Regions from separate parts of the Streptomyces sp. NPDC001508 genome, predicted to be linked through region 4. Evidence: riboswitches for the same ligand, from Rfam matches in the RefSeq annotation. Region 4 holds a riboswitch; each other region holds the start of a gene.

Evidence for each region. Region 4 has a riboswitch for S-adenosylmethionine ahead of ABT245_RS33140 (putative leader peptide). Riboswitches for the same ligand answer to the same signal wherever they lie in the genome.
Region 1: another riboswitch for S-adenosylmethionine. It lies ahead of thrC (threonine synthase); the one in region 4 lies ahead of ABT245_RS33140 (putative leader peptide).
Region 2: another riboswitch for S-adenosylmethionine. It lies ahead of ABT245_RS04285 (aminotransferase class V-fold PLP-dependent enzyme); the one in region 4 lies ahead of ABT245_RS33140 (putative leader peptide).
Region 3: another riboswitch for S-adenosylmethionine. It lies ahead of ABT245_RS39785 (amino acid ABC transporter permease); the one in region 4 lies ahead of ABT245_RS33140 (putative leader peptide).

The regions. Positions count from the first base shown of each region.
Region 1 covers NZ_JBEPAP010000060.1:18,310-25,863, reverse strand. The annotation lists gene ABT245_RS36130 (DUF8819 family protein) at 1-249, opposite strand, end outside; gene ABT245_RS36125 (MurR/RpiR family transcriptional regulator) at 304-1,224, shown strand; gene groL (chaperonin GroEL) at 1,717-3,339, opposite strand; gene ABT245_RS36115 (cold-shock protein) at 3,807-4,010, opposite strand; gene ABT245_RS36110 (MoaD/ThiS family protein) at 4,445-4,720, opposite strand; gene thrC (threonine synthase) at 4,717-6,000, opposite strand; SAM riboswitch class I at 6,019-6,183, opposite strand; gene ABT245_RS36100 (glucosyl-3-phosphoglycerate synthase) at 6,342-7,286, shown strand.
Region 2 covers NZ_JBEPAP010000003.1:44,008-51,561, forward strand. The annotation lists gene ABT245_RS04265 (NYN domain-containing protein) at 1-825, opposite strand, end outside; gene ABT245_RS04270 (hypothetical protein) at 866-1,105, opposite strand; gene ABT245_RS04275 (rhomboid family intramembrane serine protease) at 1,260-2,003, shown strand; gene ABT245_RS04280 (Lrp/AsnC family transcriptional regulator) at 2,000-2,281, shown strand; gene ABT245_RS04285 (aminotransferase class V-fold PLP-dependent enzyme) at 2,747-4,108, opposite strand; SAM riboswitch class IV at 4,300-4,416, opposite strand; gene trpD (anthranilate phosphoribosyltransferase) at 4,505-5,569, opposite strand; gene qcrB (cytochrome bc1 complex cytochrome b subunit) at 5,698-7,335, opposite strand; gene qcrA (cytochrome bc1 complex Rieske iron-sulfur subunit) at 7,332-7,554, opposite strand, start outside.
Region 3 covers NZ_JBEPAP010000075.1:29,035-36,588, reverse strand. The annotation lists gene ABT245_RS39795 (transporter substrate-binding domain-containing protein) at 1-51, opposite strand, end outside; gene ABT245_RS39790 (amino acid ABC transporter ATP-binding protein) at 231-1,019, opposite strand; gene ABT245_RS39785 (amino acid ABC transporter permease) at 1,016-1,996, opposite strand; SAM riboswitch class IV at 2,388-2,497, opposite strand; gene ABT245_RS39780 (glutathione S-transferase C-terminal domain-containing protein) at 2,575-3,465, opposite strand; gene ABT245_RS39775 (putative leader peptide) at 3,561-3,680, opposite strand; gene ABT245_RS39770 (hypothetical protein) at 4,011-4,847, shown strand; gene ABT245_RS39765 (alpha/beta fold hydrolase) at 4,914-5,876, opposite strand; gene ABT245_RS39760 (hypothetical protein) at 6,020-6,217, shown strand; gene ABT245_RS39755 (sugar transferase) at 6,761-7,554, shown strand, end outside.
Region 4 covers NZ_JBEPAP010000050.1:6,663-14,216, reverse strand. The annotation lists gene ABT245_RS33155 (ABC transporter permease) at 1-909, opposite strand, end outside; gene ABT245_RS33150 (ABC transporter permease) at 906-1,865, opposite strand; gene ABT245_RS33145 (ABC transporter substrate-binding protein) at 1,869-3,488, opposite strand; gene ABT245_RS33140 (putative leader peptide) at 3,698-3,814, opposite strand; SAM riboswitch class IV at 3,849-3,962, opposite strand; gene ABT245_RS33135 (hypothetical protein) at 3,999-4,184, shown strand; gene ABT245_RS33130 (MFS transporter) at 4,307-5,665, shown strand; gene ABT245_RS33125 (hypothetical protein) at 5,743-5,910, opposite strand; partial or broken gene ABT245_RS33120 (LLM class flavin-dependent oxidoreductase) at 5,926-6,281, opposite strand; gene ABT245_RS33115 (hypothetical protein) at 6,278-6,412, opposite strand; gene ABT245_RS33110 (aldo/keto reductase) at 6,447-7,304, opposite strand.

The DNA.
Region 1 (7,554 bases), on a different contig from region 4:
GCCGCAGACCGGGCACAGCGGCCAGCGTCCGTACCGCTCGAGCAGCGCGTCCTGCACGTCCTGCGCGACCAGCCCGGCCACATAGGCCGCACCGTCCGGCCACTGCTCGACCCACCAGCGGCGCTGCACGACCGAGTCCTCGACCAGTGAGACCACGTCCGCCTCGGCGACCTCGCCGGCGACAAGGTCGGCGAGAACGCGGGCGCGGGCCGTGTGCAGGGCACGTTCCAGCGGGCTGATGGGGTCCATGGACCCATTGTGCGTGCTCTTGACCCCGACACCAGCCGAAAATACCTTTCACCTGTGACCCAGGACGTGAAGGAAATTTTCGGCAACCGGGGCGGCCCCGGATACGCGCCGCCGGCCCCCGCCGCCCTCACCGCCAAGGTGCGCACGCTCGCCCCGTCCATGACCCGTTCGATGCAACGAGTCGCCGAGGCCGTGGCGGGCGATCCGGCCGGCTGCGCGGCCCTCACGGTCACCGGGCTCGCCGAACTCACCGGCACCAGCGAGGCCACGGTCGTACGGACGGCCCGGCTGCTCGGCTACCCGGGCTACCGCGATCTGCGGCTCGCCCTCGCCGGCCTGGCCGCCCAGCAGCAGTCCGGCCGCGCGCCCGCCCTCACCACCGACATCGCGGTCGACGACCCGATCGCCGACGTCGTCGCCAAGCTCGCCTACGACGAGCAGCAGACCCTCGCCGACACGGCCGCCGGACTCGACACCGTGCAACTGGGCGCGGCGGTCGCCGCGCTCGTCGGCGCACGGCGCACCGATGTGTACGGGGTCGGCGCGTCCGGGCTGGTCGCCCAGGACCTCACCCAGAAGCTGCTGCGGATAGGGCTGATGGCCCACGCCCACAGCGATCCGCATCTCGCGGTGACGAACGCGGTGCAGCTGCGCTCCGGGGACGTGGCCATCGCGATCACCCACTCCGGCTCGACGGGGGATGTCATCGAGCCGCTGCGGGCCGCGTTCGAGCACGGGGCCACCACCATCGCCATCACCGGACGGCCGGGTGGCCCGGTCACCCAGTACGCCGACCATGTGCTCACCACCTCCATCTCCCGGGAGAGCGAGTTGCGGCCCGCCGCGATGTCCTCCCGGACCAGTCAACTCCTCGTCGTGGACTGCCTGTTCATCGGAGTGGCGCAGCGTACGTACGAGACCGCCGCGCCCGCGCTGGCCGCTTCCTACGAGGCGCTGGCCCACCGGCACCGCTGAGCGCCGGGTGCTCCGCCGGCCGAGCCGTTGTGCGTCGACCGGCTCACCGCCGGGGCGCCGTGCCCGCGAGCGGCGCCTCCGGGAACGCCTGCGGCGGAGTTCCGGGGCGGCCGACGGTGGGGTACTGGGGCGGCTGACCGTGGGGTACTGGGGCGGCCGACGGCCCAGTCCGAGAACGGTCGACGGCCGAGGTCGGGAACGGCCGACGGGCCAGTCCGAGAACGGCTGACGGGCCAGTCCGGAGGCGGCTGACGGGCCAGTCCGGAGGCGGCTGATGGTGGGGTCCGGAGCCGGGTGGCCGTGGGATCCGGAGCCGGGTGGCCGTGGGATCCGGAGCCGGGTGGCGGAGAAGGTCCTGGGCCGCGTTTCCTGGCGCCGGCGCCGCCCCCGAGGCCGCGGTGACGGGGCGTTACATGCCCGAGGGCGGCACTCCCTGGGGTCAGGGAGTGCCGCCCTCGGTGTGCGGCGGACGGGTCCGATCCTCGGGGAGGATCAGAAGTCCATGTCACCGCCCGGCATGCCGCCCGGGGCGGCCGGCGCGGACTTCTCCGGCTTGTCGGCGATGACGGCCTCGGTGGTGAGGAACAGCGCGGCGATGGACGCGGCGTTCTGCAGAGCGGAACGCGTCACCTTCGCCGGGTCGATGATGCCCTCGGCGACCAGGTCGACGTACTCGCCGGTCGCGGCGTTCAGACCGTGACCCGGGGTGAGGTTGCGGACCTTCTCGACCACGACGCCGCCCTCAAGGCCGGCGTTGACCGCGATCTGCTTGAGCGGGGCCTCCAGGGCGAGCTTCACGGCCTGCGCGCCGGTCGCCTCGTCACCGTCCAGCTCCAGCTTCTCGAAGACGTTGGTGGTCTGCAGCAGGGCCACGCCACCACCGGCGACGATGCCCTCCTCGACGGCCGCCTTGGCGTTGCGCACGGCGTCCTCGATGCGGTGCTTGCGCTCCTTGAGTTCCACCTCGGTGGCGGCACCGGCCTTGATGACGGCGACGCCGCCGGCCAGCTTGGCCAGGCGCTCCTGGAGCTTCTCGCGGTCGTAGTCCGAGTCGCTGTTCTCGATCTCGGCACGGATCTGGTTGACCCGGCCGTTGACCTGCTCGGAGGAGCCGGCACCGTCGACGATGGTGGTCTCGTCCTTGGTGATGACGACCTTGCGGGCGCGGCCCAGGAGGTCCAGGGTCGCGTTCTCCAGCTTGAGGCCGACCTCCTCGGAGATGACCTCGCCGCCCGTGAGGATGGCGATGTCGCCGAGCATGGCCTTGCGGCGGTCACCGAAGCCCGGGGCCTTGACGGCGACGGACTTGAAGGTGCCGCGGATCTTGTTGACGACCAGGGTCGACAGGGCCTCGCCCTCGACGTCCTCGGCGATGATCAGCAGCGGCTTGCCCGACTGCATGACCTTCTCCAGGAGCGGAAGCAGGTCCTTGACGGAGCTGATCTTGGAGTTGGCGATCAGGATGTACGGGTCGTCGAGCGACGCCTCCATACGCTCCATGTCGGTGGCGAAGTACGCCGAGATGTAGCCCTTGTCGAAGCGCATGCCCTCGGTGAGCTCAAGCTCCAGACCGAAGGTCTGCGACTCCTCGACGGTGATGACGCCTTCCTTGCCGACCTTGTCCATGGCCTCGGCGATCAGCTCGCCGATCTGGGTGTCGGCGGCGGAGATGGAGGCCGTGGAGGCGATCTGCTCCTTGGTCTCGACGTCCTTCGCCTGCTCCAGCAGGGCGGCGGAGACGGCCTCGACGGCCTTCTCGATACCGCGCTTCAGAGCCATCGGGTTGGCGCCGGCGGCGACGTTGCGCAGGCCCTCCTTGACCAGGGCCTGAGCGAGGACGGTGGCGGTGGTCGTACCGTCACCGGCGACGTCGTCGGTCTTCTTGGCGACTTCCTTGACCAGCTCGGCGCCGATCTTCTCGTACGGGTCCTCCAGCTCGATCTCCTTGGCGATGGACACACCATCGTTGGTGATCGTGGGGGCGCCCCACTTCTTCTCAAGGACGACGTTGCGGCCCTTGGGGCCGAGGGTGACCTTGACGGCGTCGGCGAGCTGGTTCATACCGCGCTCAAGGCCGCGCCGTGCCTCCTCGTCGAACGCGATGATCTTGGCCATGTGAAGTGGTCCCTCCAGGACTGGGGGTGATTCCTTCGGACCGCGCCCGCGCCCGCGACGGACGGCTCGCCGGCCTTGTGGTTCCTTGCCCCACCCGGCCTGCGGGCCTCACCGACCCGGTCCTTCGTTGTCACTCTCACCTTCAGAGTGCTAACGCCAATGATTAGCACTCGACCCACCCGAGTGCAAGGTGCGCCCACGCCGCGGACCCGTCGCGGGGGGTGCGGCCGGGTGGTGGCGACCGGGCGCGCGCCCCCCGGCGCGGCGGCCCGGACACCGCGGCCCGGACACCGCGGCACGGGCCCTGTCGCACGGGCCCTGTCGCATGAGCGCTGTCGCCTGAGCCCTACGGCATGAGCCATGCGCATGGCCCCTGCGACATGGACCCTGCGACACGCGCCCTGTGGCCTGGGCACGACGCAGGGCCCGCACCCCAGGAGGTACGGGCCCTGCGCGTTGAGAATGTTTCAGGCGGTGACGCGAACCATATCGGCCTGCGGGCCCTTCTGGCCCTGCGAGATCTCGAACTCGACCCGCTGGCCCTCTTCCAGGGTGCGGTAGCCGTCCATCTGAATCGCGCTGTAGTGGACGAAGACGTCCGCACCACCGTCGACCGCGATGAAGCCGTACCCCTTCTCCGCGTTGAACCACTTGACGGTGCCCTGAGCCATGCCTAACTCCCCTATTACTGGCCCTTGCACAGATCCACACTTCGCGGACCCGGGTCAGACCTCACCCCCCAAGGTTGGGGGCGTGCGCCGGAACGCGTCGACCGCGGCTGAATGTATCTGTCCAACTGCCCTCTGCAACAGGTCAATCGGACGAGAAATCTGGACGCACTCGGTCGGAAATCTGCCGAGAATTCGGCAGAATTCAGGGCAAGTCGGGCCCTATAAAAGGAATAAAAGCCGCGAAGAACGCATGGACTTTGGCGACTTCTTGGCGGCTGCGCGGACTGAATCCGGGGCTTCCGACCCGCCGGGCCGGGAACGCGTTCCCCAACTCTACCGCGTTCAACCCCACTGAATAGCCCCCTCCGCTTCTCTCACGGAGGGGGCCATCGGGTGAACAGTCGGTAATCGGAGTTACCGAAGGTAAAGGATCGTCAGCCGCCGGCCACGGCCGGGATGATGGACACGCCCGCACCGTCCGGCGTCGCCGTCTGCAGGCCCTGCTCGAAGCGGACGTCGTCGTCGTTGACGTACACGTTCACGAAGCGGCGCAGCTTGCCCTGGTCGTCCAGGACGCGTGCGGAGATGCCGGTGTGGTTCTTCTCCAGGTCGGCGATCACCTCTGCGAGGTTCGCGCCCTCGGCGCTCACCTCCGCCAGGCCGCCCGTGTAGGTACGCAGGATGGTGGGGATGCGAACGGTCACGCTCATGCGAGGCCAGCCTCTCGGAAGGAGTCCAGGTTCGGACGGATGGTGGCGGTCAGGCCGGTGCCGGCCACCGCGTCGAGGGTCTTGAGGCCGTCGCCGGTGTTGAGGACGACCGTGGTGAGCGCTGGGTCGAGCACACCGTCGTCGATGAGCTTCTTCGTCACGCCCACGGTGACACCGCCGGCCGTCTCCGCGAAGATGCCCTCGGTGCGCGCCAGCAGCTTGATCGCGTCGACGACCTGTTCGTCCGTCACGTCCTCCACCGCGCCGCCCGTACGGCGCGCGATGTCCAGTACGTACGGCCCGTCGGCCGGGTTGCCGATCGCCAGGGACTTGGCGATCGTGTTCGGCTTCTGCGGGCGGACCACGTCATGACCGGCCTTGAACGCGGTCGACACCGGCGAGCAGCCCTCGGCCTGCGCGCCGAAGATCTTGTACGGCCGGTCCTCGACCAGACCCAGCGCGATCAGCTCCCGCAGCCCCTTGTCGATCTTGGTGAGCTGGGAGCCGGAGGCGATCGGCACGACGATCTGGTCGGGCAGCCGCCAGCCGAGCTGTTCGCAGATCTCGTACGCCAGGGTCTTGGAGCCCTCCGCGTAGTACGGGCGCAGGTTGACGTTGACGAAGCCCCAGCCCTCGCCCGCCGGGTCGCCGATCAGCTCGGAGCAGAAGCGGTTCACGTCGTCGTAGTTGCCCTCGATGCCGACGAGGTCACCGCCGTAGATCGCGGCCATGACGACCTTGCCCTGCTCCAGGTCGTGCGGGATGAACACACAGGAGCGGAGGCCGGCCCGGGCCGCCGCGGCGCCGACGGCTCCGGCGAGGTTGCCTGTGGAGGAGCAGGACAGGGTCGTGAAGCCGAAGGCGCGCGCCGCCTCCAGCGCCTGGGCGACCACCCGGTCCTTGAAGGAGTGCGTCGGGTTGCCGGAGTCGTCCTTCACGTACAGGCCGCCGGTGACGCCGAGTTCGCGGGCCAGGTTGTCGGCCTGGACCAGCTTGGTCCAGCCGGGGTTCAGGTTGGGCTTTTCGGCCACGTCCGCGGGGACGGGCAGCAGCGGCGCATAGCGCCAGATGTTCGCGGGGCCCGCCTCGATCGTCCGGCGCAGCTCCTCGGTGTCGTACGCCGAGAAGTCGTAGGCGATCTCCAGCGGGCCGAAACACTCCTCGCAGGCGAACACCGGGCCGAGCGGCACCCGGTGACCGCACTCGCGGCAGCTGAGGGCCGCGGCGGGACCGAGGTCCACCGACTGGTTCGTGGTGCTTGCAACGGTCTGCACAGCCATGTGAGGCGAGGCCCTTTCTCCTCATCTTCCTCACGACGCATCTCGCCGTGAGACGGATTTGGCACCTTCCCTAGCCGGGAGCCTCGCGGAAACGATCGGCTTGCGCAGCGATCAGTACGAGTACCGGCTGGAGGGTTGCCGGGGCTTCATCGGGCCGTGTCCCTCTGCCCCTCTGGATGAGCTGTATGCGGTTGTGAACGCCGACGACCCCCGCCATGCGATGGTCATCCGCGTTGTTCAAGACTGTAACCGACGGCCAGGACAGTTGAGATAGTCGTCCGAACCGCGAGATGGATCACACATGCACCAGGTGTGATCACGACAGTGAGGAGCAGCTGACTGTGCTGGAAGAAGTCGAGCGCTGGCTGGCCACCCGCTCCTGGTCCGTGACCGACCGGCCACTGCACAAGATCATCACCGCGAAACAGCGTACGGGCCAGTCGGTCTCCGTCGTGCTGCCCGCGCTCAACGAGGAGGAGACGGTCGGCGACATCGTCGCCGTCATCCGGCACGACCTCGTACGGCAGGCGGCGCTGGTCGACGAGATCGTCGTCGTCGACTCGGGGTCCACCGACCGCACCTCCGAGGTGGCCGCCGCGGCGGGTGCCCGGGTGGTGCACCGCGACGCCATCCTGCCGCGGCTGCCCGCCGCGCCCGGCAAGGGCGAGGTCCTGTGGCGCTCGCTGCTCGTCACCGGCGGGGACATCGTCTGCTTCGTCGACGCGGACCTGCGGGAGTTCTCCTCCGACTTCGTCACCGGGATCGTCGGCCCGCTGCTCACCGAACCGGACGTCGACCTGGTCAAGGCGATGTACGACCGACCGCTGGGCGATGCGGCCGGCCAGGGCGGCCGGGTCACCGAGCTGATGGCCCGACCGCTGCTCAACCTGCACTGGCCGCAGCTGGCCGGTTTCGTGCAGCCGCTCGGCGGCGAGTACGCGGCCCGCCGCTCACTGCTGGAGCGGCTGCCGTTCCCCGTCGGATACGGCGTCGAACTGGGCATGCTGGTCGACGCCCTGCACCTGGTGGGCCTGGACGCCCTCGCCCAGGTCGACGTCGGTGTGCGCAAGCACCGGCACCAGGACGGGCAGGCCCTGGGCCGGATGGCCGCCGCGATCTACCGCACCGCGCAGCTGCGGCTGGCCCGCGGGCACCTCGTACGGCCCTCCCTCACCCAGTTCGAGCGGGGCGAGAACGGCTTCGAGCCGCACACCTACCCGGTGGACACGGAGGAACGACCACCGATGGCACAGATCACGGAATACACCACCCGCCAGGTGGCCTGACCCCACGACCGCCCCGACCCGAAACACAGCCGAAAACACCCCACAAACCACAACGGGACACGGGCCGACACCGGACACGCAGGCCGACACAGGACACGGGCCGACACGGGGCACGGCTGAGGCAAGGCGCGACCGAGACGCGGCGCAGGCCGCGGCAAAGCGCGAGCCGCAGCACGGCGCCAGCCGAAACAGAGCAGGGGCCGAGGCAAGGCGCGGGTCGAAGCAGAACGCGAGCCGAGACGCGGCGCGGGCGCGGGCTCCGGCTGGG
Region 2 (7,554 bases), on a different contig from region 4:
GCGCAGCCCCTGGGCCGCCTCCAGCACGGTGTCGAGCAGCAGCCGCACCCGCATGTCCTCGACGCTGCGCCCCTCCCGGGCCGCCCTTCGGCTGGCCTCCAGGGCGGTCTCGACCTCCCCGAGACGGGCCTTGAGCCGCCGGGACTCGCTCTCGGCGGCCGAGATCTGCGCCTGCCCCTCGGACCGCACCGCCTCGATCTCGGCCTGGGCCTTGCGCAGGGCGGCGTCGCCCCGCTTCACATCACTGAGGGCCGCCCGGAGCTTGCGGTGAAGCGATTCGGCTTCCCGCTTGGCCGAATCCAGCTCGGCACGCAGCCGTTCGGTCTCGGCCCGGGTATGGTCGCGGACCCGTGCCAGCTCCGCGCGCAGCCGCTCCAGCTCGGCCCGGCTCTCCTCGTCGGCGCGCTCGGCGTCGGCCCGCTGGACCTCCTCGCCGGCCGCGGCCACCAGCTTCACCCAGCCGGCCGGACGCAGCACATAGGCCGCGGCCGCCACGTCGAGCGGGTCCGCGGCCGGGGGCGGCGAGCCGGAGTCGAGGGCGCCGCAGAGTTCCGGCTGCGCCTCTCTGAGCTTCTCCCCGATGCGCTGCCGGAACAGCGTGTCGGTCTCCAGGGCGGCGGCCATCGCGTTGCCCGCGAACTTCGCCCGGCGATTCGGGGCGAACCGCGCATACTGCCGCAACTGGGCGGGCAGTTCGCCGATCGTCAGACTGCCGAAGCCGTCCGACACGATCTGCACGACCCGGCGGCGCACGCCGTCGGGCAGCGGACGGTCAAGCACCTCGGCGGTGCCGTCGCCCGGCCCCCCGCCTGCGGTCTCCGCCATCCGTCACACCCCAATACCCGTGCGGGGCCGCCTCCTGCGCTCAGGAGCCGGCTCCCGGCCTGTCCACCAGTTCCACCTGGTCCACCGCGTTGCACCAGCGGCAGCGCACCGACTCGATGGTCTCACTGACCACCTCGCGCTCCTCGACCTTGGGCTCTCCGGCGAGGTCGAGATGGACGTACTCGACGGCCTTCGAGGCGCGGGTCACATCGAAACGGGTGAGGTTGCCGCAGAGGGTGCAGCGCCATCGCGTGGTGGCGGTCGGCAGGGGAACCGGCATCGTGACTGTTCGCTTCCTTCCAGTGTCCGTGACGCGCCGTCCGCCCGGCGCGTGTGGCCGTAACCCTACGGCCTGCCGGGTCCTCGTCGCCCGTTCGTCCACGGCGGCGAGGCGATCTGTGCTACTGAGTACCGTTACGTCATGCTCTGTGGTCATGATCAGCAACTGGAACGCGACGGCCGGGCGGACCTTCAGAGCGGTCCGCGGCTCGTCGGCGCCGATGACCCACGCCCTGATCGCCCTGTGCTGCCTGATCTTCCTGATCGGGCCCGCGTCCGGGTTCAATCCGGCGTACGGCACCGGTGACGAACTGCTGGCCGCGCAGCGCGCGTACTTCCGGCGCTGGGGGGTCGTGCCCGCGAACCTGTTCGACGGCCCGGCCGGGGAGGCGCTCACCCCCGCCACCGCGCTGTTCGTGCACGGCAGCTGGGTGCATCTGCTCGGCAACATGCTGTTCCTCTACGTCTTCGGGGTGATGACCGAGGAACGGATGGGCCGCGTGCGGTTCACCCTCTTCTACGTCGGCTGCGGCTATCTGGCGCTGATCGGCTACGCGGCCGCCAACGCCGCCTCCCAGCAGTCCCTGGTCGGCGCCTCAGGGGCGATCTCAGCGGTCCTCGGGGCGTTCCTGTTCCTGTTCCCCGGCGCCCGTGTCACCAGTCTCCTCCCCTTCCTGTTCTTCCTCCCGCTGCGCTTTCCCGCCTGGGTCGTGCTGCCCTTCTGGGCGGGCCTGCAATGGGTGGCGGCGCGGCAGGCCACCCAAGGGCCCGGGGTTGCGTACCTGGCCCATCTGGTGGGCTTCGCGCTGGGCTTCGTCTTCGCGTGGGTGCGGTTCGGGCGTCGGGCTAGAGTGAAGTCCGCCCCAGCTCCGGCTCCCGAGGGAGAAGACCAGCCGTGATCACCGCGATCGTGCTCATCAAGACCAGCGTGGACCGGATTCCCGAGATCGCCGAGCAGATCGCTGCGCTGGAGAACGTCAGCGAGGTCTTCTCGGTCACCGGCACCTACGATCTGATCGCCATGGTCCGGGTCGGCCGGCACGAGGACCTCGCGGAGGTCATTCCCGGCCGCATCAGCAAGATCGGGGGCGTGGAGGCCACGGACACCCACGTGGCCTTCCGCACCTACTCCCAGCACGACCTGGAAGCGGCCTTCGCTCTCGGCCTGGACAACTAGCTCCGCCAGGCGCTCCGCTGGTAACGCCGCTATGTGGGTTCCGTCGGCTGCGGGTCCCTCCGGGGGATTCGCCGTCTGTTGACTGCCGCGCCGTCGTGACTGGGCGCGCCGTTCCCCGGCTCCCCGGGGGTATCCGTCGGCCCTCGACTGCCGCGCCGTTCCCCGCGCCCCCCTCCGGGGGTATCCGCCGGCCCTCGGCTGCGGCGCCGTCGTGGCTGGGCGCGCCGTTCCCCGCGCCCCCTCCCGGGGTGACTGCCGTCCGTTTGCTGCCGCGCCATCGTGGTTCATCGCGCAGTTCCCCGCGCCCCCTCCCGGGGGATCCGCCGGCCCTCGGCTGACACGCCATCGTGGCTGGGCGCGCCGTTCCCCGGCCCCCTCCCGGGGCATCCGCACGCCGTCGGTTGTGTGGTGTCGGGGCTGGGTGGGGGGGGCTTCGGGCATGGTTTGGAGGGGCTGGGGGGTGGGTTAGGTGGTGGGGACGCAGCGGCCGTTTTCTGTGTGGTAGTGCCACTTCGCGCCGTCGCGGACGAGTTGCTTCACGGCGGTCACGAAGCGTTCGACGTGTTCGTCGGGCGTGCCCGCGCCGAAGCTGACGCGGATCGCGTTGAGGGACTTCTCGCCGGGCGCGGCCTCCGGGGCGCCGCACTCGCCCTGGGACTGCGGGTCGCTGCCCAGGAGGGTGCGGACGAGCGGGTGGGCGCAGAAGAGCCCGTCGCGGACGCCGATGCCGTACTCGGCGGAGAGCGCGGCCGCGAAGTGGGAGCTGTTCCAGCCGTCGACCACGAAGGAGATCACGCCGACCCGGGGGGCGTCCTCGCCGAAGAGGGAGAGGACGCGCACCTCGGGGACCTCGGCGAGACCCGCGCGGACCGTGTCGATCAGGTGCCGCTCGCGGGCGACCAGGGTGTCGAAGCCGGCCTCCGTGAGGGCCTTGCAGGCAGAGGCGACGGCGTAGGCGCCGATCACGTTCGGCGAGCCGGCCTCATGGCGGGCAGCCGTCTCATGCCACTCCACGGCCACACCCCCGTCCGCCCGCCGGGTGACCGTACGGCTCGCGCCACCGCCCGCGAGGTACGGCTCGGCCGCGCGCAGCCAGTCGGCGCGGCCGGCGAGCACGCCCGTCCCGAACGGCGCGTACAGCTTGTGCCCGGAGAAGGCGACCCAGTCGACGTCGAGGTCCTTCACCGACACCGGGTGGTGCGGGGCGAGCTGGGCGGCGTCGAGGACGATCCGGGCGCCGTGCGCATGCGCGGCGGCTGCCAGCTCGCGCACCGGCCACAGCTCCCCGGTGACGTTGGAGGCGCCGGTGACGCAGACCAGCGCCGGGCCCTGCCCGTCACGGCCGGCCAGCGCCGCCTCGAGGGTCGCGACGGCCTGCGCAGGGGTGCGCGGTGCGTCGAGGTAACTGACCTGGGCGTCCTTCCAGGGCAGCAGTGAGGCGTGGTGCTCGGTCTCGAAGACGAAGACCTGACAGCCGGCCGGGAGCACGGCCGCCAGCAGGTTGAGCGAGTCGGTGGTGGAACGGGTGAAGACCAGCTGGTCGTCGGGGCGGCAGTCCAGGAACTCGGCGACGGTGGCGCGGGCGTTCTCGAACAGGTCGGTGGACAGTTGCGAGAGGTAGCCGGCGCCGCGGTGCACGCTGCCGTAGTAGGGGGCGTAGGCGGCCACGTCGTCCCAGACCCGCTGGAGGGCGGGGGCGCTGGCCGCGTAGTCGAGGGCGGCGTAGGTGACCTCGCCGCCGGTGACGAGCGGCACGGTGACATCGCGGCCGAGGACGGGCAGCGGGGCGCGAACGGACTGGGCGGAGGCAGCGGTGGAGACGGACATGGCTCAACTCCCGTGAAAGCAGGCGGAATTCACCACGCGAGGCACAACTGCGGCATCGGGCAGGGCTCGGCGTGGGGAGGAAAAGGGGGTATGCGGAGGCGGGGCTCTGCGGCCCTATCGCATTCGCTTGCTCACGAGAGGCTCCCTCGACGACCAGGACCCCTGGGCTTGTCACTCAACAGAGTGCGAGGGGTCCGCGCTTGCCGCAGACCTCGCTGCCTACGGCCTGGTCTTCACCCGGGGCACCCCGCCACGGACGGAGGGTTGCCGGACAGTCGGCCGGGGCCGAATGACTGTCGCTCATGACCTGATGGACATCCTGCCACACGATCATCGATGCGCAAGACGCGGTCCGGATCGTGGACCGCGTCCTGCGTCACATCGTCGTACGGGACTTCACGCGTGGCTGGCGGCGGCCCAGCGTTCGAGCGTCCGGCGGGCCGCGCCGGAGTCGATCGACTCGGCCGCCTTCGCCATGCCGTCCCGGATCTGCTCGGCCAGCGGCCCGCTTCCCGGGTCCAGGGCGACCAGGGCCGCCGCCGAGTTCAGCAGCACGGCGTCCCGCACCGGGCCCGTCTCGCCGTCCAGCAGCCGCCGGGCCACCCCCGCGTTGTAGGCGGGGTCGGCGCCGCGCAGCGCCGCCACGGGGACCAGGTCGAGGCCGACCTCGCGCGGGTCGAAGGCGTCCTCGGTGACCTTGCCGTCGCGCACCACCCAGACCCGGGAGGTGGCGGTGGTCGTCAGCTCGTCCAGGCCGTCGTCCCCGCGGAAGACCAGCGCGGACGAGCCGCGTTCGGCCAGCACCCCGGCGATGAGCCCCGCCATCCGGGTGTCGAAGCAGCCGATCGCGGAGGCGGTGACCCGGGCCGGATTGGTCAGCGGGCCGAGGAGGTTGAACGAGGTCGGAATCCCGAGGTCCCGCCGGACGGCGCCGACGAACCGCATCGAGGGGTGGAAGGTGGCCGCGAAGCAGAAGGTGATTCCGGCCTCCTCGACCACCCGCGCCACCCGTTGCGGCGTCAGATCCAGGTTGATGCCGAGCTGTTCGAGCACGTCGGAGGATCCGCTCGCCGAGGAGGAGGCCCGGTTGCCGTGCTTGACGACCTTCGCGCCGGTCCCCGCGAGCACGATGGCGGACATCGTGGAGATATTGACCGTCTTGGCCCGGTCGCCGCCCGTGCCGACGATGTCGACGGCCGGACCGGGGATGTGCAGCGGCTTGGCGTGCTGGTACATCGCCTCGACCAGGCCGGTGATCTCCTCGACCGTCTCCCCCTTGGCCCGCAGCGCCACCAGGAAGCCGGCGATCTGGGCGTCCGCGGCCTCGCCGGACATGATGCGGTCCATGGCCCAGGCCGTGTCACCGGCGCTCAGGTCCTGGCCGCCGAGCAGCGTGCTCAACAGGTCGGGCCAGGAGCGGCCCGCCGCGGTGTCGCCTCCAGCGGGGGTCACAGCGCTCATCAGCCGCTCCGGTCATCGGTCGTCGTCAGCTACGGATCGGCTCCACCCTATCCATCCGGCGGACGCGCGAGGGACCCCGTCCGAACACCGGACGGGGTCCCTCGTGTGTGGCGTGGCGTGCGCAGCGATCAGTGGTGGCCGTGGCCGCTCGTGATCTCCTTGTACTCCTCGACGGTGGGCTTCGGGATCTGGGCGTCCTCGCCGTAGTAGGCGTCGCTGAGCTTGGCGCGCAGCTTCTCGGCACCCTTCACCTTCCGCTCGACACCGTTCTCGTCGACCGTCGGACCGACCTCGGCCGGCTCGTACTGGTGGTGGGCCGTGAGGGTGTGCAGCTGCTCCTGGCTGAGCGGCTCGTGGACCTCGATGAACTCACCGTGCGGCAGGCGCTTGATGATGCCGGTCTCGCGGCCGTGCAGCACCTTGTCGCGGTCGCGGCGCTGCAGGCCGAGGCAGATCCGCTTGGTGACGAGGAACGCGATGACCGGTCCGACGAAGAAGAAGATCCGGACGAACCAGGTGACGGCGTTGATCGACAGGTGCAGATGCGTGGCCCACAGGTCGTTGCCACCGCCGACCAGCGTGATCATGTAGACGGTGACCCAGGCGACACCGAACGCGGTCCTGGTCGGGGCGTTGCGCGGGCGGTCCAGGATGTGGTGCTCGCGCTTGTCGCCGGTGATCCAGGACTCGATGAACGGGTAGACCGCGATCGCCGCCAGGACCAGCGGGAAGACGACCAGCGGGATGAAGACGCCCAGGACGAGCGTGTGACCCCAGAGGTTGATCTCCCAGCCCGGCATGAAGCGGATCAGACCCTCGGCGAAGCCCATGTACCAGTCAGGCTGGGCTCCGGTGGACACCTGGTCCGCGCGGTAGGGGCCGATGGCCCAGATCGGGTTGATCTGCGCGATCGCCGCGATGGCCGCGATGGCACCGAAGACCAGGAAGAAGAAGCCTCCGGCCTTGGCCATGTAGACCGGCAGCAGCGGCATGCCGACGACGTTCTTCTCGGTCTTCCCGGGGCCCGCGAACTGCGTGTGCTTGTGGTAGAAGACCAGGATCAGATGGCCCACCACCAGGCCGAGCATGATGCCCGGCAGCAGCAGGATGTGGACCGAGTAGAACCGGGCCACGAAGTCGTGGCCGGGGAACTCGCCGCCGAAGAGGAAGAACGACAGGTACGTGCCGACGATCGGCACGGACAGGATCGCGCCCTCCATGAAGCGGACACCGGTGCCGGAGAGCAGGTCGTCCGGGAGCGAGTAACCGGTGAAACCGGTGAACATGCCGAGGACGAACAGCAGGAAGCCGAACAGCCAGTTGATCTCACGCGGCTTGCGGAACGCGCCGGTGAAGAACACGCGCATCATGTGCACGAACATGCCGGCGAGGAAGATCAGCGCGGCCCAGTGGTGGATCTGCCGGACCAGCAGACCACCGCGCACATCGAAGGAGATGTGCAGGGTCGAGCTGAACGCCTCGGACATCAGCTGGCCCTGCAGCGGGATGTACGAGCCGTGGTACTCCACCTCGTTCATCGACGGGTGGAAGAACAGCGTCAGATACACACCCGTGAGGATGATGATGATGAAGCTGTAGAGGCAGACCTCGCCCAACATGAACGACCAGTGGTCGGGGAAGATCTTGCGCATGTTGGCCTTGGCCAGGGAGTAGATCCCGAGCCGGCCGTCGGCCCAGTCGGCGACGCGTTCGCCGGCCGGTGCCTTCCCGCGAGAGCGGGACTCTTGGTTCGATGCAGTGCTCATCCGCGCTCCCAGAAAGCAGGACCGACGGGCTCCGCGAAGTCGCCGAGCGCCTGGAGGTAGCCCTCGTCGCTCACGCCGATGCGCAGCTGCGGCAGGGCGTGACCGGCGGGGCCGAAGATCACTCGGGCACCGTCGGAGAGGTCGAAGGTGGACTGGTGGCACGGGCAGAGCACGTGGTGCGTCTGCTGCTCGTACAGCGAGATCGGGCAGCCGACATGG
Region 3 (7,554 bases), on a different contig from region 4:
GACCGCGGTGATGCCGCGGTTCAGACGGCGTCTGGAGAGCTGGCTGGGCATGGTTGTCCTTCGTCGCTGGGTTCGCTGGGTGTTCGGTGGGTGTGAGCGGGCGCGGGGTGAGTGGGCGTGGGTGTGAGGTGGCCGGGTGTTCGCTGGGTGAGTGGGTGTGAGGTGGCTGGGTGTGAGTGGGTGGGAGAGAGAGCGGGGGTGCGGGGCGGGTGCGGGGAACGGGCGGGCGGTCACAGGACCTTGCTGAGGAAGTCCCTGGTCCGCTCGTGCCGGGGGTGGTCGAGCACCTCGGCGGGCGGGCCCTGTTCGACGATCCGTCCGGCGTCGATGAAGACGATCCGGTCGGCGACCTCGCGGGCGAATCCGATCTCGTGGGTGACGATGACGAGCGTGGTGCCGCTGGTCGCGAGGTCCTTGATGACGGAGAGCACCTCGCCGACGAGTTCCGGGTCGAGCGCCGAGGTCGGTTCGTCGAACAGGATGATGCCGGGGCGCAGCGCGAGGGCGCGGGCGATCGCGACACGCTGCTGCTGGCCGCCGGACAGCTGCCGTGGATAGGCGCCCGTCCGGTCGCCGAGTCCGACCCGGCCGAGCAGGTCACGGGCGAGTTCCTGGGCCGCGGGCCGGGTGAGCCGCCCGGTGGCCACGGGGGCGGCGGCGACGTTGTCCAGCGCGGTCAGATGCGGGAACAGATTGAAGTTCTGGAAGACGAAGCCGATCCGGCTGCGCTGGGCGAGGATCGCCCGCTCGCTCAGTTCCTTCAGCCGCTGGCCGCTGCGTCTGACCCCGATCGGTTCGCCGCCGACGCTGACGTGTCCGATCTCGGGCCGCTCCAGGTGGTTGATCACCCGCAGCAGGGTGGACTTGCCGGACCCGGAGGGGCCGATGACGACGGTGACCTCGCCGGGGCGCACGGTCAGGTCGATGCCGTCGAGGACACGGTGGGCGCCGTACCACTTGTGCACGTTGTGCACCTCCAGGGCGACGGGGGCCTGGGCGGTGTGCGGGCCTGCGGTCATACGGCGGCCTCCCGGCGCAGTCGGGCGCGCAGTCCGGCGAGGCCGGAGCGGGCGCGCTGCCAGGGCGTCGGCGGCAGGGTGCGGGTGGCGCCCCGGGCGAAGTACCGCTCGACATAGAACTGGACGACGGACACGACACTGGTGAGGATCAGGTACCAGACGGTGGCGACCAGCAGCAGCGGCACGATGTCACCGGGGTAGGTGCTGCCCATGGTCTGCACCGCGCCGAACAGGTCGAGCAGCGACACATAGAACACCAGGGACGTGCTCTTGATCAGGCCGATGAGCTGGTTGACATAGTTCGGGGTGATGGACCTGAGGGCCTGCGGGAACACGATCCGGGTGAACTGGTAGCGCTTCGGCAGGCCGAGCGCGGCGGCGGCCTCGTGCTGGCCCTGGTCGACGGAGAGGATGCCGCCGCGGACCACCTCGGAGGCGTACGCCGCCTCGTTGAGGCCGAGCCCGACCACGGCGACCGCCATGTCGGTGGCCAGTCTCGACTCGTCGAAGGTGACGAAGGCGGGTCCGAAGGGGACGCCGAGGCTCACCGTCCGGTACAGGGCCGAGAAGTTGTAGAGGAAGATCAGTACGACGATGAGCGGCACGGACCGGAACAGCCAGGTGTACGTCCAGCTGACGGCGCGCAGCACGGGGCTTCCGGAGAGCCGGCCGAGGGCCAGCAGGATGCCGCCGAGCAGGCCCAGCACGGCGCTGAGCGCGGTCACTTCGAGGGTGATGAGCAGGCCGTCGAGGATGGTGGGGCGCAGAAACCAGTAGCGGAAGCGGTCCCACTGGTAGAAGGGGTTCGTGGCCAGTCCGTGCGCGATCTGCGCCACGACCACCAGCACGACGACCGTGACGGCCCATCGGCCGGGACGGCGCAGCGGCACGACTCGCTGGGCGGACAGGGTTTTTGACGATGTGTCGGCTGGCGGCGGCGCGGTGAGGGACACGGCGCCGCCCGGGGGTTCGGTCATGGCGGGCTCCGGTGGGATCGGGGCACCCCCAGGCCGGCGGCGCGACCCGTGTGGCTGCGACGGCGCTACGCCGGCGGCGTTGAGCCGACGGCGCCATGGCGCGGCGCGGTGCACGGGAGGGGCACGGGGACCGGGGAGGGGCGGGCAGCGGCACACCGCTCGGTCGGTGTGCGTCGGGAACGCGGGGGCCGGAAGTGGCGTCAGCCCCGGCGACGGGCAGGGCCCGAAGCGGTACACAGTGCGCTGTTCACGCGAAGCAGGTCGACCGCCCGGTCGGCGACGAGCAGACCCGCGTACGGATGTACGCAGCTTTGGGTGCGGCCGGCGGCCGTCCCGTCGGCTGCGTACATGTCCGTCACTCGCGTTACTCGCATTTCCGGCCCCTGCGGGGCCCTCGCGCTTACCGAAGCGTCATCCGGTCCGGTCGTCACCTGGGGCACCCCACCGCGGCGCGAGGGTTGCCGGCCAGCGAGCCAGGGCTTGTCGCTGACACTCATGACCGTGCTGAGCGGTAAGTAAGGCAGTTGGGCGGACGTATGTCAACGCCCGTCCGCTGGATGGACCGGTCGCCGCGCCGCTCAACCGCGCCGGGAACCGGGGGCGCCGGCCGCGTGCCGCGCCCAGTCCAGGATCTGCACGGCCGAGCCGGCCGCCTCAAGGCCCGCGCAACGGGCGTGATGACGACGGGCGATGCCGTCCAGGTCGAGGTGCGCGCCGAAGGCGGGCCGGGCCGCCAGCCGCCGGGCGTGCGCCCACAGCGCCGGATGATCGGCCACGCGGTGCACGGCGGCGGCGTCGAGGTGGTGGCGGTGCACGGTGTCGAGTTGCACCAGGGCGACCCACAACTCGACGTCGGCGGCGGTGAGTTTGTCGCCGACGAGGAACTCCCGCCCGGCGAGCCGCCGTTCCAGTTGGGCCAGGGTGCCGAGCAGGACGTCGAGCGCCGCGGCCCGCTCGGCCGCGTCCGCGCCGGCCCGGCCCGCCCGCTGTGCGGCCTCCTCGATGCCCTGCGCGCACAGCCGCTCGATCTCCTCGATCGCGGCCTCGGCGCCGCACGGGTAGAGCCGGTCGCGCCCGTCGCCGAAGCAGCGGTCCAGGTCGCGCAGGATGTCCGGGGCGTGGGTGCTGACGATCCGCCCCGACCAGTCGTCGCTGAGCACCGGCGCGAGCGCCGGCCCGGGGTAGCGGTGCGCGCTCGCCTCGTACAGCGGGCGCAACGCCGAGTGTCCGCCCCCGGGACAGTCGGGGACGGCGTCGAGGAAGGTGACCGGACAGATGTCGTCGAGGGCGAGGAGGCTGTGGCCCACGGCTATCCGCAGGCCGTCGGGACAGGCCGTCGTGAGGTGGAGCCGGTAGCGGCGCGGCACGGCGTAGTGGCCGCTGCGCGCGTCCCGGCCGATCCTGCCCCGGAAGCGTGCGGTCCGCTGGGCGGACGGGACGGCGGCGAGCGGCGTGCTGGACGTGGACATGCGTCTCCCCGGGTGCGAGCGCGCGGGTGTGCGCGGCTGAAGCGTCGTCGGTCGGTGGGTGCGAGGGGCCCCGGTCGGCCGGGAGCGCGGGACGGTCAGCCGCAAAGACTGATCGCGCTGCAGACCCGCAGCAGGTCGATGTGCCGGCGGGAGGTCAGCAGGGGCAGCGACGGCGCACGGCGGCCACGGCCGGTGCTCGTCCCACGGCGGCCCATCTTTTCCCTACCTTTTCACTAGGATTCCCTTCTGGAGTGTCGATCCGCGCCCACAGGCACGTCAAGGGGGCGTCCACCCCTGGAACACCGGCGCCTTTGGAGGGCCTGGCCGGCCCCTCGCGGGTCGGGTTCCATACCGGTCCGACGGCGCCGGACACCGAGGGGCGCGCCCCGTACGCCGACGATGCGGGCCTGGCCGTCCCGGCACCGGGTCGCGGCGTCGGCCGTGGCCGGCTCGCCGGTTCACCCGAACGGTCCGGTCACGCTGGTCGGCCGGGCGGTCCGGTGGTGGCGTGGAGGGACGTACCGCGTTGCGAGGAGGCAGCCCCGATGAACCGTCCGTACCGTCCCGCGCGTGTCCTCGCCTCGGCCCTGGCCGCCGGGTCACTGCTGGCCGCGGGCGCCTGCTCGGACGCCGACGGCGCCTCCGACACGGTGTCCGCCTCCCCCGCCGCCGAGCGGTCCCCGGATGCCGTGGCCGATCCCGGACGGGCCCCGAGCCCGTCCGCCACCCCCGCGCTCACCAGGGCGGGCGCGAAGGCCGCGCTGATCACCGCGGCCGATCTTGAGGACGACTGGACGCAGGCGAACGACGCCGCCTCCTGGCGCGACAAGCTGCTGCTGGGCAAGGTCGACATCGCCGCGTTCCTCAAGGGGAAGGCCGCCGCGGCCGACTGCCAGCGGCTCCTCCACAGCCTGTACTCCGACAGCCTGCTGGGCCGCGCTCCCGGCGCCTCGGCGCTCACCGGGTTCACGGATCCGCGGGCCCGGCTGCTGTACCAGGTCGGCGACTACGGCGAGGCTTCGGTGAAGAAGTCCCTGGACTGGCTGCGGAGCCTGCCGCGAAAGTGCGGCCAGTTCACCGCGACCGGCTCCGACGGCGGCAAGCGGACCGTCCAGGTGGTGTCGGCCCCGCTGCCCACCGTCGGCGACGACCGGGCGGGTGTCACCGTGACGGTGAAGGGCACGGCCGACGGGCAGCCGATCACCCTCACCACGGACGTCGCCGCGCTCCGCGTGGTCGCCTCCGGGGCCACCGTCATCAACGGCGGCCTCTCCGGCGCCGATCGCAGGAGCACCGAGGCGGCCGTGCGGGCGGGTGCGCAGCGGCTGAAGGACGTCCTCGCCGGGAAGACCCCGGCGCCACACCCCAGCGAGTTCGACTGACGGCGCCGTACGCGCGGGTGCGTCGCGGTGCCCGTCGGCCAGGGCCGGCTCGCCGAACGGTCATGATCAGTACGCCTGGCGCCCCTCGGCGCGCAGCCGCTCCCGCCATTGCTCCGCGTTCCTGCTGACCGGCCGCGTCGTCGCGATGAAGTTCTCCAGCACCGCCAGAAAACGGTGCGGATCGGCGCGGAACGGAAAGTGCCCCGAGCCCTCGAAGATCTCCAGACGGCTGCCGGGCATCGCCGCGTGCGCCACGTCGGCGTGCCCGGCGGGCACCACCTGGTCGCGCGAGCCCCAGACCAGCAGGGTCGGCATGCCCGCGGTGAGATAGCAGCGGTCGAGCATGGACACCACCTGACCACGCCAGTCCACCACCGCGCGCAGCGTGCGGATGAACGCGTCGCGGGAGGCCGCATCGGGCAGCGCGTCCACCACGCGCAGCAGATCCGGCGCGTCGACGCCGAGCCCGGTGTCGAGCAGCCGCATCAGCCGGATCACGGCGGCGGTCTGGACCCGCATCGTCGGAAGCCGCAGCAGGGCCAGGGCGAGATGGGCCCCGGGCAGCGAGGCCAGGCGCAACGCCGGGGTGACACCGCGGCCCACCCCGCCGGTGCTCACCAGCGCCAGCCGCTCGGTCCGGCCCGGGAACTGGTACGCGAACTGCATCGCCACACCGCCGCCGAGGGAGTGCCCGACCAGCGTCACCCTGTCGATGTCCAGCACTCCCAGCAGGTCCCGCATGCCGTTGGCGTACGCGGGGACCGAGTAGTCGCCGCGTGGCTTGTCGGAGGAACCGTGGCCCAACAGGTCCGGGGCGATGACCGTGTGGTGCCGGGCCAGCTCGGGAATCAGCTCCGCCCAGGTGTCGGAGGAGTCACCGATGCCATGGATCAGCAGCACGGCCGGACCGCTGCCCGCCATGCGGAAGGCCCAACGGTGGCCGTGCACGAACCGGTACTGCCGTGGGACGGGCTCCTGGATCGCGCGCAACCGCGTGGGCTCGCCACGCTGTGGGGGGATGCTTGCCACGGTGGCTCCTCTCCAGGGCGAAGCCCCTCGGCGCCGGTCGACGTGCTCGTAACTCATACGCTCCGCTGGAATCTAAATCAATAAGTCGACTTACCGAAGTCGGCTAGGTCACAGCGAAACGCCACTGGGGCGTGAGATATGCCATGCCGCCAACCGCGCGCGGCGGGCAGAAGGGGCGCGCGTGGCGGCTGGGCCGGCAGGCCCGCGCCGAGACACCCCTCCGCATCGTCGGCCCCGACCTCACCCACCTCGTCGAACAGGCCGGCCGGGCCGGCATCGCGGCATGCGCGCCGCAGTGCGCGAACAGCGGGCGGTTGGGGCCGAATTGGGCGCCGCAGTAGGCCCGTTGCGACTCTCGTCTCAAAGCTTGCGCACAAATTCCACACATCCTCTCTTCATACCGGTCCCGATGGTCTAGATTGACCGTGCTTCAGCCGTTCGGACACGAGGCGACCAATAATGATCTTTAGGTCCGGTACTACGGAAGGTCAGCAGTCGCGTCCCCGGCGCCGGGCGTGGGGATGATCGATTCTTGGGGCCCGAGAGGGGTCTTGGGTGCGGGGAGCACCCGAGGTTTCGACGGGTTCCCGCACACCTCAGGAGTCGGGCAGAACGGGTGAGTCCGCTGCCGTCGGGGTGGGGTGTCCAAGTATCCAAGTACCTCTGAACCAGCCGGAATGTCATGCGCGGGGGGCCAGGTGCCTCCCGGGGGGAGGAACAGCGCGGCACGGGGGGCGGGGGCCTCCCGGGGGAGGAACAGCACGGCTCGGGGGGCGGGGGCCTCCCGGGGGGGTGGAACAGCACGGCTCGGGGGGCGGGGGCCTCCCGGGGCGAAGAACAGTGTGCGGCGAACACGTCGAACCACTGCGGACCTGGGGGGTTCTGTGCGGCAAGGGGGATTGGTCAGCCCGTTTCCATCGGCGCGCGAGCGTTTGGCGAACGGGGAAATCAGCCAGACCGCGATCGACTGGGAGCAGCGCTACCGCCGTACCGTGATCATCAGCGATACGGTGGCCACCGGCTTCGTGGTGGCGGCGATCGGCAACTTCTTCGGGGCCCGGGACGCGGCCAACTGGCATGAGAAATGGGGGATTCTCGCCTTCGGCACCGAACTTCTGGTGCTGGGGGCGCTCGCGGTGAGCCGGTCGTGGGCGCCGGCCGTGCTCGGCCAGGGCGCCGAGGAATTCCGCCGGCTCGGCCGCTCACTGTTCACGGCGACCGTCGTACTGGCGCTCGGCGGAATCGCCCTCACCTCGCGCAACATCAAGCTCTGGATCTTCGTCGCGATCCCCGCGATCGCGCTCACCACCATGACCGCGCGGTATGTGCTGCGCCTGTGGCTGCACAAACAGCGCAAGGAAGGGCGGTGTCTGAGACCGGTGCTCGCGGCCGGGAGCCCGGCCACCGTGTGTGACCTGATCACCCGAACCCGTAAGTTCCCGCACCTCGGATGGCGGGTCGACGCGGTGTGCACGACGGACGGTGTCGGGCTCACCGGTGACCAAGTGGACGGAGTGCCGGTCGTCGGCCGGCTGGCGGACGTCGCGCGCCACGTGCGCCGCGACGGCTACCGTGTCGTCGCGGTCACACCGGACCCGCACTGGTCACCGGACCGGCTGCAGCGGCTGGCCTGGAACCTCGAAGGCAGCGACGCCGAGATGATCGTGGCCCCCGTGCT
Region 4 (7,554 bases):
CCGTGCGATGCGGTTGGTCGCCAGCACGGTCGCGGCGATCGCCAGACCGGGCAGCGCGGTCAGCCACCAGGCGTTGGCCAGGTAGTTGCGGCCGTCGGAGATCAACGTCCCCCATTCCGGGGCCGGCGGCGGCGCGCCGTAGCCGAGGAAGCTCAGCGCCGACACGGCGAGGATCGAGGAGCCGAAGTCCAGTGTGGCCAGGACGATCACCGGTCCTGCGGCGTTCGGCAGGACGTGCCGGCCCAGCACCGAGTACCAGCGGGCCCCGCAGGAGCGGGACGCCTCCACGAACACCGCCTGCCGCACCCGGAGGACCTCGGCGCGCGCCACCCGGGCGAAGGAGGCGACGCTCGCGATGCCGACCGCCACCGCCACCTTCACCGTCCCGTAGCCGAGCGCGGTGACGAGGGCCAGCGACAGGAACAGCGCGGGGATGGACAGGAGGATGTCGACGAAGCGCATCAGCACGTCGTCCACCCAGCGGCCCACGAACCCGGCGACCACCCCGAGCAGACCGCCGACCACGAACGCGACCAGGACCGCGATCAGCGTGGCCTTGAGGGACAGTTGGGCGCCGTGCACCACCCGGGAGAACACATCGCGGCCCAGTTCGTCCGTGCCGAACCAGTGACTGCCGCTCGGGCCGCGGAAGTTCTGCGACGGCGCCCCCTTCAACGGGTCCTGCGAGGTGAACAGGTCCGGCCAGAACGAGGCCAGCACCACCAGGACCAGGACGGCCGCCGACAGCAGCAGACCGGGGCGGCGCAGCAGGAACCGCAGCCCCCGCCGCACATCGCCGCGGCGGCCCGGCGGCGCGGGGGACTTCGACCGGACCGGCCGGGCGAGACCGAGGGCGGCCTCGGCCGGGTCGGCCGGGTCGGCCGGGTTGTGGACAAGGCCCTGACTCATGCGAAGCTCGCCCTTCTGTCCGAGGCCACCACGATCCGCGGGTCCAGCAGCGGATAGACGAGGTCGACGACCAGGTTCGTCGCCACGAAGATCAACGCCCCGAACACCACCACCCCTTGGACCAGCGGGATGTCCTGGGCGGTGACCGCCGCCGCGGTCACCCGGCCCAGGCCGTCACGGGAGAACACCGTCTCGACGACCACCGAACCGGCGATCAGCTGCCCGACCAGCAGGCCCACCACCGTGAGCGCGGGCAGCGACGCGTTGCGCAGCGCGTGCCGCAGATGGACCCGCCACCGGCCGGCGCCCTTGGCGCGGGCCGTCTCCACATAGGCCTGGTCCAGCGCGGTCAGCAGGCTCTTGGCCAGCACCTGGGCGATCTGCGCGCCGGTCGGGACCGCAAGCGTCAGCGCCGGCAGGACCAGGCCCCGCACCCCGTCGTTGCCGAACGCCGGGAACCAGTGCAACCGGAAGGAGAAGGCCTCGACGAGCAGCAGCCCCACCCAGAACGTCGGGACCGACACCCCGAGCGGTGGCAGCGACAGCAGCAGCTGCCGCAGCCACCGCTGAGCGGTGTACGTCGACACCACCGCGAGAGCGCCGCCGAGCAGCACCGCGAGCAGCAGCGCGGCACCGGTCAACTGGAGGGTCTGCGGCAGCGCGTCGGCCAGGGTGGAGGTCACCGGGCGGCCCGTGGAGACCGCGTCGCCGAAGTCTCCGCGCAGCGCCCGGCCGAGATAGTCGGCGTACTGCGCGAGCACCGGCTTGTCGAAGCCGTACTCGTGCCGCAGCGCGGCGAGTTGGGCGGGGTCGACCTGCCCCGAGTCCATCCCGGCGCCGGCCATCGCGGTGACCGGGTCGCCGGGCAGATAGTCCAGCACCAGGAACGACACCGTGTAGGCCGCCCACAGCACGCCGACGGCCTGCGCCAGCCGTTTGATCACATAGCGGCGCATGCGCTAGCCGATCCAGGTGTCGTGCAGCTGGATCCGGCTGCCCGAGTCGAAGGCGAGGTCGTGCACCTTCTTCGACACGCCCAGCTGGGTCTGCAACTCCACCACCGGCGCGTAGTACGTGTTGCGCACGAGGAGTTTCTGCGCCTCGTCCACCAGTTGCCCGCGCTTTTCGGGGTCCGTGGTCGCGGCCTGTGCGGACAGCGCCGTGTCCAGGGGACCGGACGGCAGATGGGAGTAGTTGGCCAGCCGGGTGGAGAAGGAGCTGCGCAGGATGTCCGGGTCGGCGCGGGTGATGTTCCCCCACACCACGTCGAAGTCACCCGACTGGAGCGTCGTGGAGAACTGGCTGACCTGGAGCTGCTTGAGCACCACGTCGATCCCGACGGCCTTCAGTTGCTGCTGGACCAGTTCCAGCGCGGGCTGGTTGGTGGCCGCGTTGGGGAACCAGGTGATGGTCAGGCTCAGCTTCTTGCCGTCCTTGGCGCGGACACCGTCGCTGCCGGTCCGCCAACCGGCGGCGTCCAGCAGGGACTTCGCCTTGGCGGCGTCCAGGGCGAGGTCCCCGGCGAGATTCGTGTAGTCGGGTGTGGTGTGCGCCAGAACGCTGGTCGCCGGACGGGTACCGGTCGGGAACACGGTGTCGGCGATCTGCCGCCGGTCGATGGCGAACTGGATGGCCCGGCGCACCTTCGCGTCCTTCAGGACGGGCCGCGCGTTGTTGAACCCCAGGCCGAACACCAGGCCGGGGTTGGCCCGGCCCTGGAGGGCGACCTGGCCGCCCTTGAGCGCGGCCTCGTTGGCCTTTCCGACGCTGCTGACCGCGTCCACCTGCCCGGACTGGAGGCTGCCGGCCCTGACGCCCGCCTCGGGCACCACCTTGAACACCAGGTTGTCCAGGTAGGCCTCGCCCTTCTTGGACCACAGCGAGGAGCCCCAGGCGTACCCGGTACGTCGGGTCAAGGTGACCGACTGGTTCTGCACATACTGCTTCAGCACGAACGGCCCGGACCCGATCACGCCGTCGCTGCACTTTCGCTGCGGTGTCTTCCTGACGCTCGCCGACGACTCGATGCCCAGCGAGTGGGTCGATGTCGCCTGGAGGAACTGGGCGTTGGGCTCCTTGAACGTCACCTTGACGGTGAGCGGGTCGACCACGGTGGTGCTCCTGACGCCACTGAGATAGCCCTGCGCGAGGGTTCCCAGGGCGCCGAGCTTCGGCACCGCGTCGAAGTTGTCCTTGACCACCTGCGCGGTCAGCTTGGACCCGTCGCTGAAGGTGACACCGGGCCGCAGACGGAAGGTGAACGTCCTCGCGTCGGCGCTGACGTCCCAGCTCTTGGCCAGCCACGGCACGATCTTGCCGGTCTTGGGATCCTGGTCGGTCAGCGAGTCCACGACCTGGCGCACGGAGTAGATGGTGTCGTTGCTGCCGACCTGCTGCGGATCCACGCAGCCGGCATCGGAACCCACCGCGAAGGTCAGGGTGCCGCCGGACTTCGCCTGGCCGCTTCCGCCGCCGGAACCGTCGCCGCCCGAGCCGCAGGCGGTCAGCAGAACACTGGTGGTCAAAAGGGCGGCCAGGGGAGCCCGTCGGGAAAGTCTGAGGTCCGGAAATGCTGTCACGGAAGGGGTTCTCCTACTCGTGTCACCAGGCGCGGGGTGCCGTGCGAGGCACGGCCGCGCATGGGCGTGCGGCCCCGGCCGGATCGACACCGGCGGCGGGGGAGCGCTGTACAGACAGGGGTCAGGGGGACGACACCGGAAGCCGGTGGCGAAGGGAAGGCACGGGGGAGCCGGAGCCGCCGGACGTCAGCCGGCGGCAGGCGAGCGCGTCAGGCCTGACACAGGCAGCTGGTCGAGCGCTTCAGATCGATATGGCGTCGGCGTGAAAGCCGGGAGAACGCCGTGGCGTCGGCGAAGGAGGCAACCGGGTCACCACTGTGCCGCATGCCTGTCCTCCCCGTCTCCCGCCCCGGTCCCGGGGCCACGCGCTTGCGGGAATCGTCGGTGATTCCGCCGGGCTTTCACCTGGAGCACCCCACCGCGCGGGAGGGTTGCCGGTCAGCGAGCCAGGGCTTGACGCTGACACTCAATGCCGGTCGCGATGCTACGGAGCGCTCTTGTCGTACGTCAATGCCGGAACCCGACGTCCTGTTCGAGAAGGAGGGGCCGTCTCAGGTGCCGGGACGCATGGTGGACGCTTTTGCGACCGTGTGCTTTGATCCGGCCATGGAGACCGCAGGTCAGGCACGCGCCCTGCTGCTCGACCCGTTCTGGGCGGGCCGCCGCGCCGATCAGTTCGACCAGACCTGTCGCTGACCGCTCGCCGCCCTTCAGCCCGTTCTCCGCACGCGCCCCGCCGTGCCCTCGCGCCGATCCGGACCGTCGTCGTCGGCCGCCGTCGCGCGGGCCCCCGTGGCCGACCCATCGGAAAGAGACGCATGGCCGTCACCAGCACCGCCCCGGCAGGGGTGTTCGCCGCACTGCGGGTGCGTGACTACCGGATCTACTGGAGCACGGGTCTGGTGTCCAACATCGGCAGCGCCATGCAGGGTGTAGCGCTGGACTGGTTCGTCCTGACGCTCACGCACAGCGGGACCGCGCTCGGCTGGGTCGTGGGCCTTCAGTTCGCCCCGGTGCTGATGTTCGGCCTGTGGGGCGGGGTGATGGCCGACCGCTACGACCGGCGGACCCTGCTGCTGTGGACGCAGGCCCTGTACGCGGTGCAGGCGCTGCTGCTGACGGTGATGGTGCTCTTCGGCCATGCCGCGCTGTGGCTGCTGTACGTCCTGTCCTTCGCACTGGGCTGCGTGTTCACGGTGGAGAACCCCGCACGCCTGTCCTTCGTCACCGAACTGGTCGGCCGGGCGCTGATCCCGAAGGCGGCGGGCCTGAACATCCTGTCCCTGAACGCCGCGCGCCTGATCGGCCCGGCGATCGCCGGTGTGCTGATCGGGGCGATCGGCACGGGGTGGGTGTTCGCGCTCAACGCCTTGTCGTTCACCGTCGTCCTCGCGGGGCTGCTGGCGATCCGGCCACGTGCGCGGCAGACGGTGGGCCCGTCCCGGCCCCCGTGGACAGGAGCCGGGGCCGAGGGGCTGCGCTATGTGGCGGCCCGGCCCGAACTCGTCGGTGTGTTCACCGTCTTCGGTCTGGCCGCGACCTTCGCGGTGAACTTCCCGACCACGCTGACCCTGTTCGCCGGGCGGGTCTTCGACGTCGGCTCCCGGGGGCTCGGCTTCATGAACACGGCGCTGGCCGTCGGCACGGTCGCCGGAACGGTGGTCGCGACGCGCGGGGTCACGCCCCGGGTGCGGACCGTCGTCGTCGGCGCGCTGCTGTTCGGCGGGTTCGAGGCACTGGCGGCGCTGATGCCCACATATCCCGCCTTCCTCGCCCTGCTGTTGCCCACCGGCTTCACGCTGATGACGCTCAACACGGCCGTCAGCGCCTTCGTCCAGTCGGAGGTCAGCGATGCCATGCGCGGCAGGGTGATGTCGGTCTACACGGTGATCTCCATGGGCGGCAGCCCGGTGGGCGGCCCCGTCATCGGCTGGATCTCCCAGCACGCGGGGGTGCGTTGGGGGCTGGCCGTGGGCGCCATGACGGCCGTCGTGTCCGCGGTCGCCGTGGCGCTGTGGCTGACCCGCGGCTCGCCCGCACGGCGGCTCGCCCGGGACGCGCCGTCGCGCCGTAACGCCGAACTCCCGCCGCAGCAGGGCCTTTTGGCCGCGCCGTCCGACGAGCGCGACCGCACACCGGCATCCGAACCGTCGACCGGAGGCGCCCGTCAGGACTGAGCGGGGCGGAGCACCGGAAGACGCAAGCCTGCGGCCGGGCCCGCTCCGGAGCACCTGCCCGTGGCCCACCGCCCGGCTCAGGCCGATCGTCCGGCGACGGCCATCCCCGCGTCCTCGGCGGCCCTGGCGAGCCGGGTGAAGCGGTCCACGTCCAGATGGGCCGGCGGATCGGCGTGCGGGAGCCGCCAGGTGCGCCGGAAGCGGCCCGGCGTCAGCAGTGACAGGCCGAGGCGAAAACCGGTCACGGTCGTGGCGCTCCGTCACGGGGCGCCGGGAGCGGGCCCTGCCGTCCGCGGCGCCCGGGCCGGACGCCACCCGAGCAGCGGGGCGAGATCCTGGGCGATGGCGGTGAGCCGCCGGACGTGTTTGTCGAGACGGCGGCCGAACGCCTCCCCGGCGGTCGGGAACCGGCCCGAGCCGACGCCCAGTTCGAGTCGGCCACCGCTGAGTTCATCCAGTACGGCCGCGTCCTCGGCCACCGCCAGAGGGCCGGCCGACGGCAGCACGAGGCACCCGTGCCGAGCCTGACACGACGGGTGTGCTCGGCGATCGCCGCCGGCAGCACCGGCGGCGCCGAGACGTGCTCGTTGCCTTGGCGGAAGCGGCGGTGGATCACCCGGCCCGAGTCGTAGCCGAGCCGCTCGGCGGTACGAACAGGTCGATGGCCTGCCGGTAGGCCGCGGCGGGCGACAGATCCGAGTCGAGGCGGAGCAGGAAGGCGAGCCGGAAGGGCCGCCCGTCCGACACCTGGGCCCCGATTCGCCCGGCGGCCCGGGTGGCCTCAGACCTGGAGACCGGTCCCGTGCACGCCGTACCGGTCGATGAGAGCGAGTTCCTCGTCGGTCAGCGGCGGAAAGTCCACCGCCTTGAGATTGTGGTCCAGTTGCCAGGTCGAGCTGGCGCCGATGAGCGCGCTGCTCACCTCGGGCTGCCGCAGCACCCACTGCAGCGCGAGCTGCGCCAGTGACTGGCCGCGCTGCCGGGCGATCTCGTCGAGCGCCGTCGCCCGCTCACGGTAGGTGTCGTCGATGACGTCGGGCGACAGGAAGGCGCTGTCCTGGGCGCGCGCGCCCGCGGGGATCGTGGCGGCGAGGTACTTGTCGGTCAGCAGCCCCTGGGCGAGCGGGCGGGTGGTCGGCGGTTCCTCACCGGTGAGGTGGTAGGCGCCGACCACCGCGGCCTTCTCGTCCCGTGGGTTGTGGTCGGCGACGGTGCGCGCATGGCGCCAGTGCCGGTCGAAGGCGTACTGCCGGTCGGTCGCCGAGCCGCCGCCCACGTCGAACAGCAACTGGGCGGCGCCCAGGGCGGGTTCGACGGCGGTGTACTGGGCCTGGGCGAACGTCACGGCAGCGGCAGCGGCAGCTGCGACGCCGGCCGTCCGCGCCTCGTGGTCCGGGGCCCGGCGTGTCTGCGCCAGGGCTTCCGCCGCGAGGACGACGCAGGCGCGCGCGGCGTGCGCGGCGTGCGCGCGGGCCGCGCTCGACCCGTCGGCGTCGAAGGCGAGGGCCGCGGTGTCGCCGGCGGCCTCGATGACGGCGATCTGCGTGGCGGACACATCGACGGAGGTGGCGGTGCGGGCTCCCCGCGAGCCGTCACGGTCGGCCACCGCCGTGCCCGGCGCGGGGGATGTGCTGCTCATGGGGGCTCGCTCCTCGTCTGGGTCGGCGGACCGCCGGCCGGCGGCCGGACAGGGCCCCGAGCAGTTCGGCCGTGCAGTCGCGGGTGGGCATCCCGGACAGGCACCGCTGCCTGCTTGAGTCCACGCGGACCGGCCATGCGGCAGGTGTGCGCGGCGGTGCGCACGCGGCGTGGGCGCAAGGCGCACTGAGCAGTACGGACGGTCTGTGCGACCGCCGGGAGACGGGTGACAGGTGTCAGTGCCGGACAAC